DNA from 2 places in the Stutzerimonas sp. VN223-3 genome. Region 1 is predicted to be linked to the other one. Evidence: predicted binding sites of a transcription regulator. Region 1 holds the regulator's gene; the other holds the start of a gene.
What was found. The regulator LexA, encoded in region 1, represses DNA repair genes until DNA is damaged. The targets are predictions, from matches to a motif close to CTGTNTNNNNANACAG.

Region 1 (5,133 bases):
CGAGTGCAAGAACACACGCAAGTTGCTCAGAAGCGGCGAGGCGGCACCGCCGAAAATGGATGCGGTGAAGATGCCGGAACTCAAGTGCGAGAAGGTCGACGATACTTACGTGCTGCGCGACGGTGCATCGGGCCTGTTCCTGGCAGCCAGTCAGTTCCCAAAAAACCGCGAGACACGTGCGCCGCTGGTGCAGGAGCTCATTCCGCACAAGGATGAGATCGATCCGAAGTACTACTTCCTGCTCGATGCGCCAAAGAAAGATCCGGAAGGCCGCCCAGCCGTTATCCGCTTCAGCCGCAAGACCAAGGAGCAGTACGTGCAGACGGAGGTCAACGGTAAACCGACGGGCTGGAAGGCGTTCTTCGATGGCGGCAAGTGGAAGGTGGAAGACAAAAGCACCAAATAGGTTAAAAGCCGATAAGGGCGCTTGAGGCTGTGGGCTGGAAGGAAAGCAGCCGGCAGTCTCGATGTTCAGCTGGCGATTCCTGCACCTGCCACCATACTTTTGCTTTCCGGCTACCCGCTGATCTAATGGGAACGACCGCCATGGCTCACGAGCTGTACACCCGAACCAATCAGAAAATCTATTTTGCCGGGCTGGCGCTTGAGAACTGGCGACGGGCCGAGGAAAAAGGCGCGCTGAATGCCCCGGGACTGATCCAAGCCGAGCGCGAAGCCAGTCTGTTCCATCTGTACGGCGCGCTGCTGGGGCTATGCCACGAGATTGCCGGCTACTATCGCCTACTGGGTGCGAACGCGCCGCGCGCAGAATTACTGCTTTCGCGTTCGCAGAACTCATCGCCGAGTCCGGAACTGGCTGAGTTGATCGAGTTGGCCGAGCATTCCGAGACCTGGCTTGCGCGATTGCTGCAGGCCCATATGGCACTCTTCGAGCCACCTCGGGCGCCCGTCAAGGCGAAGACCGACCCAGCCATGCCGTTGATCGAGGCGGTCAGCGTGGGCGAGGAAGCGCCCGTACTGACACATGCCGAAGTGGAATCTTGGCGGCAGAACATGAAGGCCCTGGCGCTGCGTTTTCGGGAATCGCTTACCGAATGGTAAGCGCCTAAGCGAGAAAGCGTTTGGCTATTCGGTTCGGGCTGGAACCTTGTGCTTGACCCGCAGGACCAAGGCGATACCGCCCAGGATCGCGAGGCCGGCGATCAGTAGGCGTCCGGTCAGGGTTTCCCCCAAAAGCACACTACCAGCCAGCGCAGTGATAAGGGGCACGCTCAGTTGCACGCTCGCAGCCTGTATGGCTGCGAGGCCGGGCAACGCGGCGTACCAAATGGCATAGCCGATACCGGACATCAGCCCACCGGATAGGAGCGCATAGATCACACCGGCCGTATCCCACTCCAGCCAGGCCAACGCCAGCAGGCAAAGCACAGCCGCAATCGGTAGCGTGCGGATGAAGTTTCCAGCTGTCGCGGCCAACGGATCTGGTGTTCCTCTTCCCAAAAGCGAGTACGCGCCCCAGGCGATGCCCGACAGCACCATCAGCAACGAAGCCGATATAGGCGGTGTGCTCGTGCCGGGCAGAAGAAGCGCGACCAGTCCCCCTCCTGCCAAAAGCAGCCCAACCACTTGCAGGCGATGCAGCCGCTCCCCTCTGATTAGCCCCCAGGCAATCATGCTCAACTGCACTGCACCGAACAGTAGTAGCGCGCCGGCACCGGCATCGAGATGCAGGTAGGCGTACGAGAAGGCTGCCGCATAGACGAAGAGCGCCACGGCGCCGTACCAGCTGCCGGACTTCGCTGAAGATCCTTTACGCAGGAACAACAGCAGCCACAGCATCAGGGCTCCTGCCAGCAGGCGCAACGCGGTAAAGCTGGCAGGGTCGATCTGGCTGTCACGCAATGCAGCACGGCAAAGCAGTGAGTTGCCTGCGAAAGCAAGCATGGCCAATGCTGTCAGCAGCAACGTTCTGGCGGTCATTCGGCAGCTTCCTTGAAGCGAATGGCGCGGTCCCGATTGCTGTCCAGACCGCGATGAGACGCCATCCTACTGTGTAGTGGCGCTGTGGTGCATCTGCATACCGCCGCTCGTATCAAGCCAAGGGCTGTCTGCATTCTGGCCGGCTGGTACAATGCGCGCCTTTCACGGGGAGCAGACTCATGCCAACGTCTTTTCTGGAAATCGTCGAGCTACCCGATGGCAGCATTGTGCTGCGTCGCGCTGAGGACGAAGGTGTGCTGGCCACATTGGATTTCTCTGACGATGCCAAGGAGTTCCTGCAGGGGCAGCATGTCGAAATTGCCAAAGCAATGTTCAGCGTCGGTGTGCAGATGGCAGGGCGAGTATCGGAAGGGGAATTCGAGCGAGAAGAGGAGCCGCACGTGCTGCACTGATGCGAATCGCCTGGTTGCCATTGCGGCTGGGCGAGTTTTTTCGGCACTTCCATGTGCCGGATAGATCAGACGGTTCAGTTACCCATACGTACATTCAGGCTTTGCGCGTTGCCCTGATCGGCCGCAGCGCGCAGTTTCAGCCGGCTGGTCCTGTCGAGACGTCCCAACCAGGTAATCACTGTATGGCTGCAGCCTGACATCAGTGCCTTGCACGCCAATTCCAGTGCACCTTGGGTCTCGCGGGCCTGCAATAACAGGATACGGTCGCGGTTGAGCCCGGTTTCCCGTAGCCAGCTTTGCGACAACGATGCAGGCGGCGCGATCAGAGTCAGCCAGCGTGTGTCGGCCGCCTCACTGAGCTCGCGCAGGATCGGGGCGAGCAACAGACGGCAATGACCACCGCTGCCGCTCAAGGTCATTTCGCTCAGCCAATCGTCGGCGGGCTGCGGGGGGGCGCAGGCCATTTCTCCGAACGGCGTCAATCGATGGGCGATCAGCCCTTCGAATAAAGAAAGCTGCGGTGGTTTGCCTGCGGTGGGTTGGGGTTGATACTGCATGAACCTCTCCTTAGCGGCGAATCACGCCGACACTCAAGCCTTCGATAACCAATTCTTGTTGTTTGAGATCCACTTCGATGGGGGCAAACTCGGGGTTCTCAGCCAGCAGCCAGACCTTGTCGCCTTCGCGCTTGAAGCGCTTCACCGTTACCTCATCATCGATCCGAGCCACGACGACTTGGCCATTGCGTGCTTCACGCGTGGTATGTACGGCGAGCAAATCACCATCAAAAATGCCGATGTCCTTCATGCTCATACCACGCACACGCAACAGATAGTCGGCTTTGGGGTGGAAGAATGCTGGGTTGATCTGGCAGGACTCTTCGACGTTTTGCTGGGCAAGAATTGGCGCGCCGGCTGCTACTCGTCCAATGACGGGTAAACCGCTCTCTTCGGCGGCAGGTTCGAAGCCTGGAATACGTATCCCGCGCGAGGCGCCGGGCGTCATCTCGATAGCGCCTTTGTTGGCCAATGCCCTAAGGTGCTCCTCAGCTGCATTGGGCGATTTGAAACCCAGCTCCTGAGCGATCTCCGCACGCGTAGGCGGATAGCCGTTTTCTTCAAGGCATCGCTTGATGAGGGCGAGAATTTCCGACTGGCGAGGGGTCAGCTTGATCATGGTGGTCTCTGTTCTTTTATACAGTGACTGGGATTATATACAGTGCCTGATGCTTGGCAATCTTTGTTTGGTTGAGAGCTGCGCTGGCTTGGTGCAAGCTCTGGTTGCCTGCGGTTAGGCGCTCGGACACTTTCGTGGTTGACTTGGTGGTGAGTGAAACGTAAGTTTCAAACAAGTGTTTGTCAGTGGGAGGGGGCATGGCGCAGTCGGAAACAGTGGAGCGTATTCTTGATGCAGCGGAACAGCTGTTTGCTGAAAAAGGCTTCGCCGAGACTTCGCTTCGCCTGATCACCAGTAAAGCTGGGGTCAATCTGGCGGCAGTGAATTACCACTTCGGTTCGAAAAAGGCGCTTATCCAAGCAGTTTTCTCTCGTTTCCTTGGGCCATTCTGCGTGAGCCTTGAACGAGAACTGGACAAACGTGAAGCTAAACCCGACAGGAAAGACAGTCTCGAAGAGTTGCTGGAGATTCTGGTCGAGCAGGCGCTTGCAGTGAAGCCGCGCAGTGGCGATGATCTGTCGATTTTCATGCGCCTGCTGGGCCTGTCATTCAGTCAGAGTCAAGGTCACCTGCGCCGCTATCTTGAGGACATGTACGGCAAGGTGTTTCGTCGGTACATGCACCGAGTGCACGAGGCGGCGCCTTCGATTCCGCCCATCGAGCTGTTCTGGCGCGTGCATTTCATGCTCGGTGCCGCGGCGTTCAGCATGTCGGGCATCAAGGCGTTGCGAGCAATCGCTGAGAACGATTTTGGCGCCAGGACATCCATCGAGCAGGTCATGCGCATGATGGTTCCGTTTCTAGCTGCCGGCATGCGTGCCGATTCCGGTGTGGTGGACTCGAGCTTGGCTCAAGCCCATCCCATCGGTCGACGCAACGCTTTGGCGATGCCCGCCAAGGGTTGAGGTACACGGTCAGGGATCGATCAGCTAAGCTAGCCGCCCATGTCTGATCTCGATTTCCTTCATATCTCGATTGCCGACCAGATGCTCTACGGGTTTTCCGATGGCAGGCTGCGCGTCCGGCTGCCCGTGTCTACCGCTCGTAACGGTGTCGGCGAACTCAATGGTTCCGGTTGCACGCCACGTGGTCGCCACCAGGTACGTGCGCGTATCGGTGAAGGGCTACCGTCCGGGGCCGTTTTGCGTGGCCGGCGCTGGACCGGTGAAGTCTGGAATTCGGACCTGGGCGAGCGGTTTCCCGGGCGCGACTGGATTCTCACCCGAATCCTCTGGCTCAGCGGATGCGAGCCCGGACACAACCGGATGGGTGAGGTCGACACCTTTCGTCGTTATATCTATTTGCATGGCACGCCTGACTCAGAACCCATGGGCGTACCGCTTTCTCACGGCTGCATCAGGCTGCGCAATGCCGATTTGCTCGATCTTTTTCCTCTGGTGCCGGCCGGTTGTGCCGTCCATATAGGCGAAACGGCGTGTCCGGATTGGTCGAGCGCAGCGCTGAATTAAGGATCTGCTCATCATGCAAGGCTCATTGATGCTGGACATCGCCGGTACTTGGCTGACCGCCGAGGATCGCCAGTTGCTGCGCCAACCGGAGGTTGGCGGGCTGATTCTGTTCGCTCGCAATATCGAAAATCCTC
Region 2 (5,133 bases), 170 kb from region 1:
CTCGAATAATTCTCGGGCACTGGAGGCGCCACGTTGGAAGCTGAAGTTGGACAGGCAATGCAGTTCGACATAGGCGGTTGTCATGCGAACCAGCCGTGCAGCAGCAGCGGCCCTCCAGTGACGGGCCGGAAGGCCCAGCCACGCTGTCCTGCGCGAGTTTCCACCAGGTAATAGTCACGTCGAACATCACCGCCGTCCCACCAGCCAGATTCGATGCGCTCGGGGCCGGCGAGAATGCGCAGCGATGCTTCGTGCAGCGGCTTGGGCTCTGCCAGCAACCAGCCGGGGCGCAGACCAGTGGTTGGTGGAGGCTCGCTCTGAGAGGCATGCTGCGGTTGCCACGCACATTCGGGGCGATGATCGGCCCGGGCGCCGAGCCCCTGCACGGCATCATCGCCCAGCCGGGCGCGCAGGCGTTCCCGTAGCTGCTCCCAGGGCAGCGACTGCTGTGGACGCTCGTCGAACAGCTCACGGTGCTCTGGGACGAAGGTCGGCAGCTCGCGCGCGACCAGGCGCACCGCCAGTACCGGCGCCGGCAGTTGCAGGTGTTCCAGGCGGCCACGAGTCAGTTCGAACAGCTTGGCTGGATCACGCTCGGCGCTGAGCAGGCCGACCGGCATCTGGCTATCGGCCAGGTTGCGGTGCTCCAGATGCAAGGTGAAACGCTGTACACCGCTGTCGCGACCGGCCAGGTAGGCGGCGAGATCGGCGGTCAGACGGCGCAGCGGAAACAGCAGTGCCTGGTGCGACTCGACTTCGAAGTTCAGCTCGATCCGGGCATCGAAGCGGTCTGGTGGCCGGTAGAAATCCAGCGCCAATGGACGATGTTCTAGCAGAGTATCGAGATGCCTCAGCGCTTCTGCGGGAAAACGCCGCGCCAGGCCATTGCGGGGCAGGGCGAGCACCTGCTTTAAGGTCCGAAGACCCATGCGGACAAAAGCGGTCGTCACTTCACGCGACAGGCCGATACGCTCTATCGGCAGTGAGCTCAGTACGCGATGCAGCGTCTCGGTATCCATCACGGCTAGGCCGTCATGCACGTTGGCCAGGACGCGTGCGGCGGCTGGGTTGGGCGCGAGGGTAATACGATGTTGAAAGCCCAGCGCGTCTAATTCCTCGCGCAGACGTGCCTCCAAACGAGGCCAAGGGCCGAACAGGCCGAGACTGGAGTGCACTTCCAGCAGCAGGCAGCGCGGGTAGTGCAGGCTGACTTGGGAACTGAAGCCATACCCCCAGGCGGCCAGAAATTTCTGCCAGTGCTCGATTGTCGCGAGGTCATAATCGGCAGTAGCGAAGTCGCGGGTCAGCGCCTGGGCGGCGATTAGCGATTGCCTCGGCTTAAGACCAAGAGCTCGCGCGGCTGGATTGACCGCCTGCAGTACGCGGCGCTGCGGCGTGCCGCTCAAAAGTGCTAGCGGCGCCTCGGCATCGGCGCGGCTGCGCAACACACCATCCATGGCCAGTTGCGGCAGCAGAATGCAGGCCCAAAGCATGTCCATCTCAGTGCCACGCTGCGGCGGGGATCGGTCGCGCGGGAGCCAGGCCGCCACGACACTTGAGTACGCGCAGTTGCGCTGGCTGGACTTCGACAGCCAAGCGCAGTGCCGCCGGTGAGGGATTGACCGCCTCGCGCAATGGTCGGTAGGCGAAGGCCAGGGTCTGGCCTGTCTCGGCAGCAACCTGTAGGCGGCGCAGGGCGCGATCATCGGCCTGTTGCGGCCAGCACAACACGGCGCCACAACTGCCCGAGCGCAGACATTGCTCGGTAGTCCACAAGGCGTCACGTCCTTGCGCCTTGATGATTATCAACTGACGCAGGTCCACACCGGCGGCCAGCCAGGCGTGGGGGTAGGGAACATGAGGAGGAGCCACCAGCACCACACGCTCACCGCCGACGGTCAACCGTGCCAGAGTCGGCCAGAGCAGGCGCAGCTCGCCGATACCGGTAGTAGCGAAAAGAATTTCACTTAGGGCCGATTCCGGCCAGCCGCCGCCGGGCAACGCTGCGTCCAACGCGGCATGCCCGGTTGGCTGAGTGTTGGGCGATACGACTCTGGTCTGGCCACGCCACAGGCGACGTGCATCAAGTAGATGGGTGAGAGCGACCGCGGATGTCATGGCAATGGAGTAGTCCAAATACTGTATGTGGATACAGTATTTGGCTTGCCCGAAGAACGGTCAAGCTGACGCGATGAAACGCGTATCTGCATGAAGGTTTTCGGCGTATTGCTGACTGGTCTCTGCGAGCTGATTGCAACTGCCATTCAGTGCTGTGGCTTGGCGAGGTCGCCAGTTGCTTTGAGGGATCTGCTACTGAGGCTGCCGCATGGAGTGGCTGCGGCTGTTCCTTCTTCGAACAGACATCCGCTAGCCACCGTATTAAATGAATATTTATGAATTTAAAGTACATCAGTATTCATTATATTTATTCTATTTTTCGGGGCACACTCCTGTGACTTCGCTCGATCTCTTTTCTTGCTTCGGATTCCGTCGGGTCGGATAGAAGCTCGGCGTTGAGCTGCCACTTAATTTGCTTTGGAAACGTTATGGCCGATGCTTCTTTAGATGACACCGCTCCGACATACAACTACGCAGTTATCCGTCGTTTTACCCTGATGACGCTGTTCTGGGGTGTCGTTGGGATGGGGATGGGGACCATTATCGCGGCCCAGCTGGTCTGGCCGGAACTCAACCTCGGGTTACCCTGGACGAGCTTTGGACGCCTCCGCCCGGTTCACACCAATCTGGTGATATTCGCGTTTGGCGGAGGTGCGCTATTCGCGACCTCGTTCTACGTCGTGCAACGCACCTGCAGGGTACGGCTGATCTCGGATTGGCTGGCCAACTTCGTTTTCTGGGGCTGGCAGGCTGCGATCGTGGCGATACTGATCAGTTACCCCCTCGGCATTACCTCATCCAAGGAATACGCCGAGATGGAATGGCCCATCGCGTTATGGGTCACGCTGGTTTGGGTGGTCTACATGTATCTGTTTTTCGGAACGATCGCGCGGCGCCGGACCCAGCACATCTATGTCGCTAATTGGTTTTATGGCGCTTTTATCGTTGTCACGGCGATGGTGCACGTAATCAATCACGCCGCCATTCCGGTGAGTCTCTTCAAGTCCTACTCGTTCTATTCCGGCGCAACGGACGCGATGATCCAGTGGTGGTACGGGCATAGCGTGGTGGGCTTCATTCTTTCCGTGGGTTTCCTCGGGATGATGTATTACTTCGTGCCCAAGCAGGCCGAGCGCCCGGTGTACTCCTATCGGCTATCGATCGTGCATTTCTGGGCAATCATCAGCCTGTACATCTGGGCCGGCCCGCACCACCTGCATTACACCGCACTGCCGGAATGGGCGCAGAACCTGGGCATGGTGATGTCGATCATTCTGCTGGCACCGAGTTGGGGCGGGATGATCAACGGCATGATGACGCTGTCGGGCGCCTGGCATAAATTGCGCACCGATCCGATCCTGCGCTTTTTGGTGGTGTCCCTGGCTTTCTACGGCATGTCCACTTTTGAAGGCCCGATGATGGCGATCAAGACCGTCAACGCCCTGTCCCATTACACCGATTGGACCATCGGCCATGTACACGCCGGTGCCTTGGGGTGGGTCGCCATGATTTCCATCGGAACGCTCTATCACATGGTTCCGGCGCTGTGGAACCGCGAGCGCATGTACAGCGTGCGCCTGATCAACGCGCATTTCTGGCTGGCGACCATAGGTACCGTGTTGTATATCGCCTCGATGTGGGTCAACGGTATTACCCAGGGCCTGATGTGGCGCGCGATCAACGATGACGGCACCTTGACCTATTCATTCGTCGAAGCGCTGGAAGCCAGCCATCCAGGCTATATCGTGCGTCTAATCGGCGGTGGAACATTCTTTCTCGGCATGCTTTTGATGGCCTATAACACTTGGCGGACCGTGCGTTTGGCTGCGAACGAAGAGCCAGGCATTGCCGGTGCGGCGGGGCAGGTAGCCTGAGTAACATTGCGTTGTCCGAGGCGTTTAAAAAAATATTCATGGAATAAGTAAATAGCTTCTTATTTTTTATCAGTTCGTGGTTGTGTCTAGACTGCCTCCATTACTTTCTGGAGGCATTGCGATGGGCTGCGAATCGATCCGCTGTCTGATATGCCGGTTTGCAGAACCGTATTGCACAACAGGCCCGTAAAACGGCCTGAGCGCAGGTATTGATTCATCCGCGCCGGTTGCCGTGCGGCCGGCTTAACGCAACTGTCATAGAGGAAAAGACATGAGCATTCGTCTCGGCGACATCGCACCCGACTTCGAACAGGATTCCAACGAAGGCCGCATCCATTTCCATGAATGGCTCGGCGATAGCTGGGGCGTGCTGTTTTCCCACCCGGCCGATTTCACGCCGGTGTGCACCACTGAGCTTGGCTTCACCGCCAAGCTGAAAGATGAGTTCGCCAAGCGCAACGTCAAAGCCATCGCGCTCTCGGTGGACCCGGTGGATTCGCATATCAAGTGGATCGATGACATCAACGAGACCCAGAATACGCGGGTCAACTTTCCGATCCTGGCCGACGCCGATCGCAAGGTGTCCGAGCTGTACGACCTGATTCACCCCAACGCCAACGACACCCTGACCGTGCGTTCGCTGTTCGTTATCGACCCGAATAAAAAAGTGCGTCTGACTATTACCTATCCGGCGAGCACTGGACGCAATTTTCACGAGATCCTGCGTGTGATCGATTCGCTGCAACTGACCGATAACCATAAGGTCGCCACGCCCGCCAACTGGCAGGACGGCGACGAAGTAGTGATCGTGCCTTCGCTCAAGGATGAGGAAGAGCTCAAGCAGCGCTTCCCGAAGGGCTACCGCGCGGTGAAGCCTTATCTGCGTATGACGCCACAGCCGAACCGTTGATCGAACGCTGGCAAGCCAGTAGGAATGTCCGAATTCGCGATATAGGCGCAGGGCAGGATACCGGGACGGTCAATGTTTCGATCAAATAGGGGGCGGCGACCACGGTATTCGCACCTGTCGATTGCATCGGGCTGGCTTTGCTTGTGCTAGGAAAATCAGTCGATTAGGATTCGCGCCCGGGTATGGGGCGCGAGTGCTCGCATCACTTCGTCATGACATATCGAATATTGA

Region 2: imuA (translesion DNA synthesis-associated protein ImuA) is a predicted target of LexA. The motif match lies at 2,140-2,155, and genes of this name have one in related genera.

What each region holds. Positions count from the first base shown of each region.
Region 1 is NZ_RBEC01000001.1:904,517-909,649, forward strand. Features, by position in the region: gene topA (type I DNA topoisomerase) at 1-406, shown strand, start outside; gene D7241_RS04210 (DUF6586 family protein) at 547-1,062, shown strand; gene D7241_RS04215 (DMT family transporter) at 1,087-1,941, opposite strand; gene D7241_RS04220 (hypothetical protein) at 2,121-2,354, shown strand; gene sulA (SOS-induced cell division inhibitor SulA) at 2,429-2,911, opposite strand; gene lexA (transcriptional repressor LexA) at 2,922-3,530, opposite strand; gene D7241_RS04235 (TetR/AcrR family transcriptional regulator) at 3,728-4,435, shown strand; gene D7241_RS04240 (L,D-transpeptidase family protein) at 4,475-4,999, shown strand; gene nagZ (beta-N-acetylhexosaminidase) at 5,013-5,133, shown strand, end outside.
Region 2 is NZ_RBEC01000001.1:1,070,887-1,076,019, forward strand. Features, by position in the region: gene D7241_RS04965 (error-prone DNA polymerase) at 1-84, opposite strand, end outside; gene D7241_RS04970 (Y-family DNA polymerase) at 81-1,493, opposite strand; gene imuA (translesion DNA synthesis-associated protein ImuA) at 1,501-2,118, opposite strand; gene ccoN (cytochrome-c oxidase, cbb3-type subunit I) at 2,547-3,992, shown strand; gene D7241_RS04985 (peroxiredoxin) at 4,264-4,902, shown strand.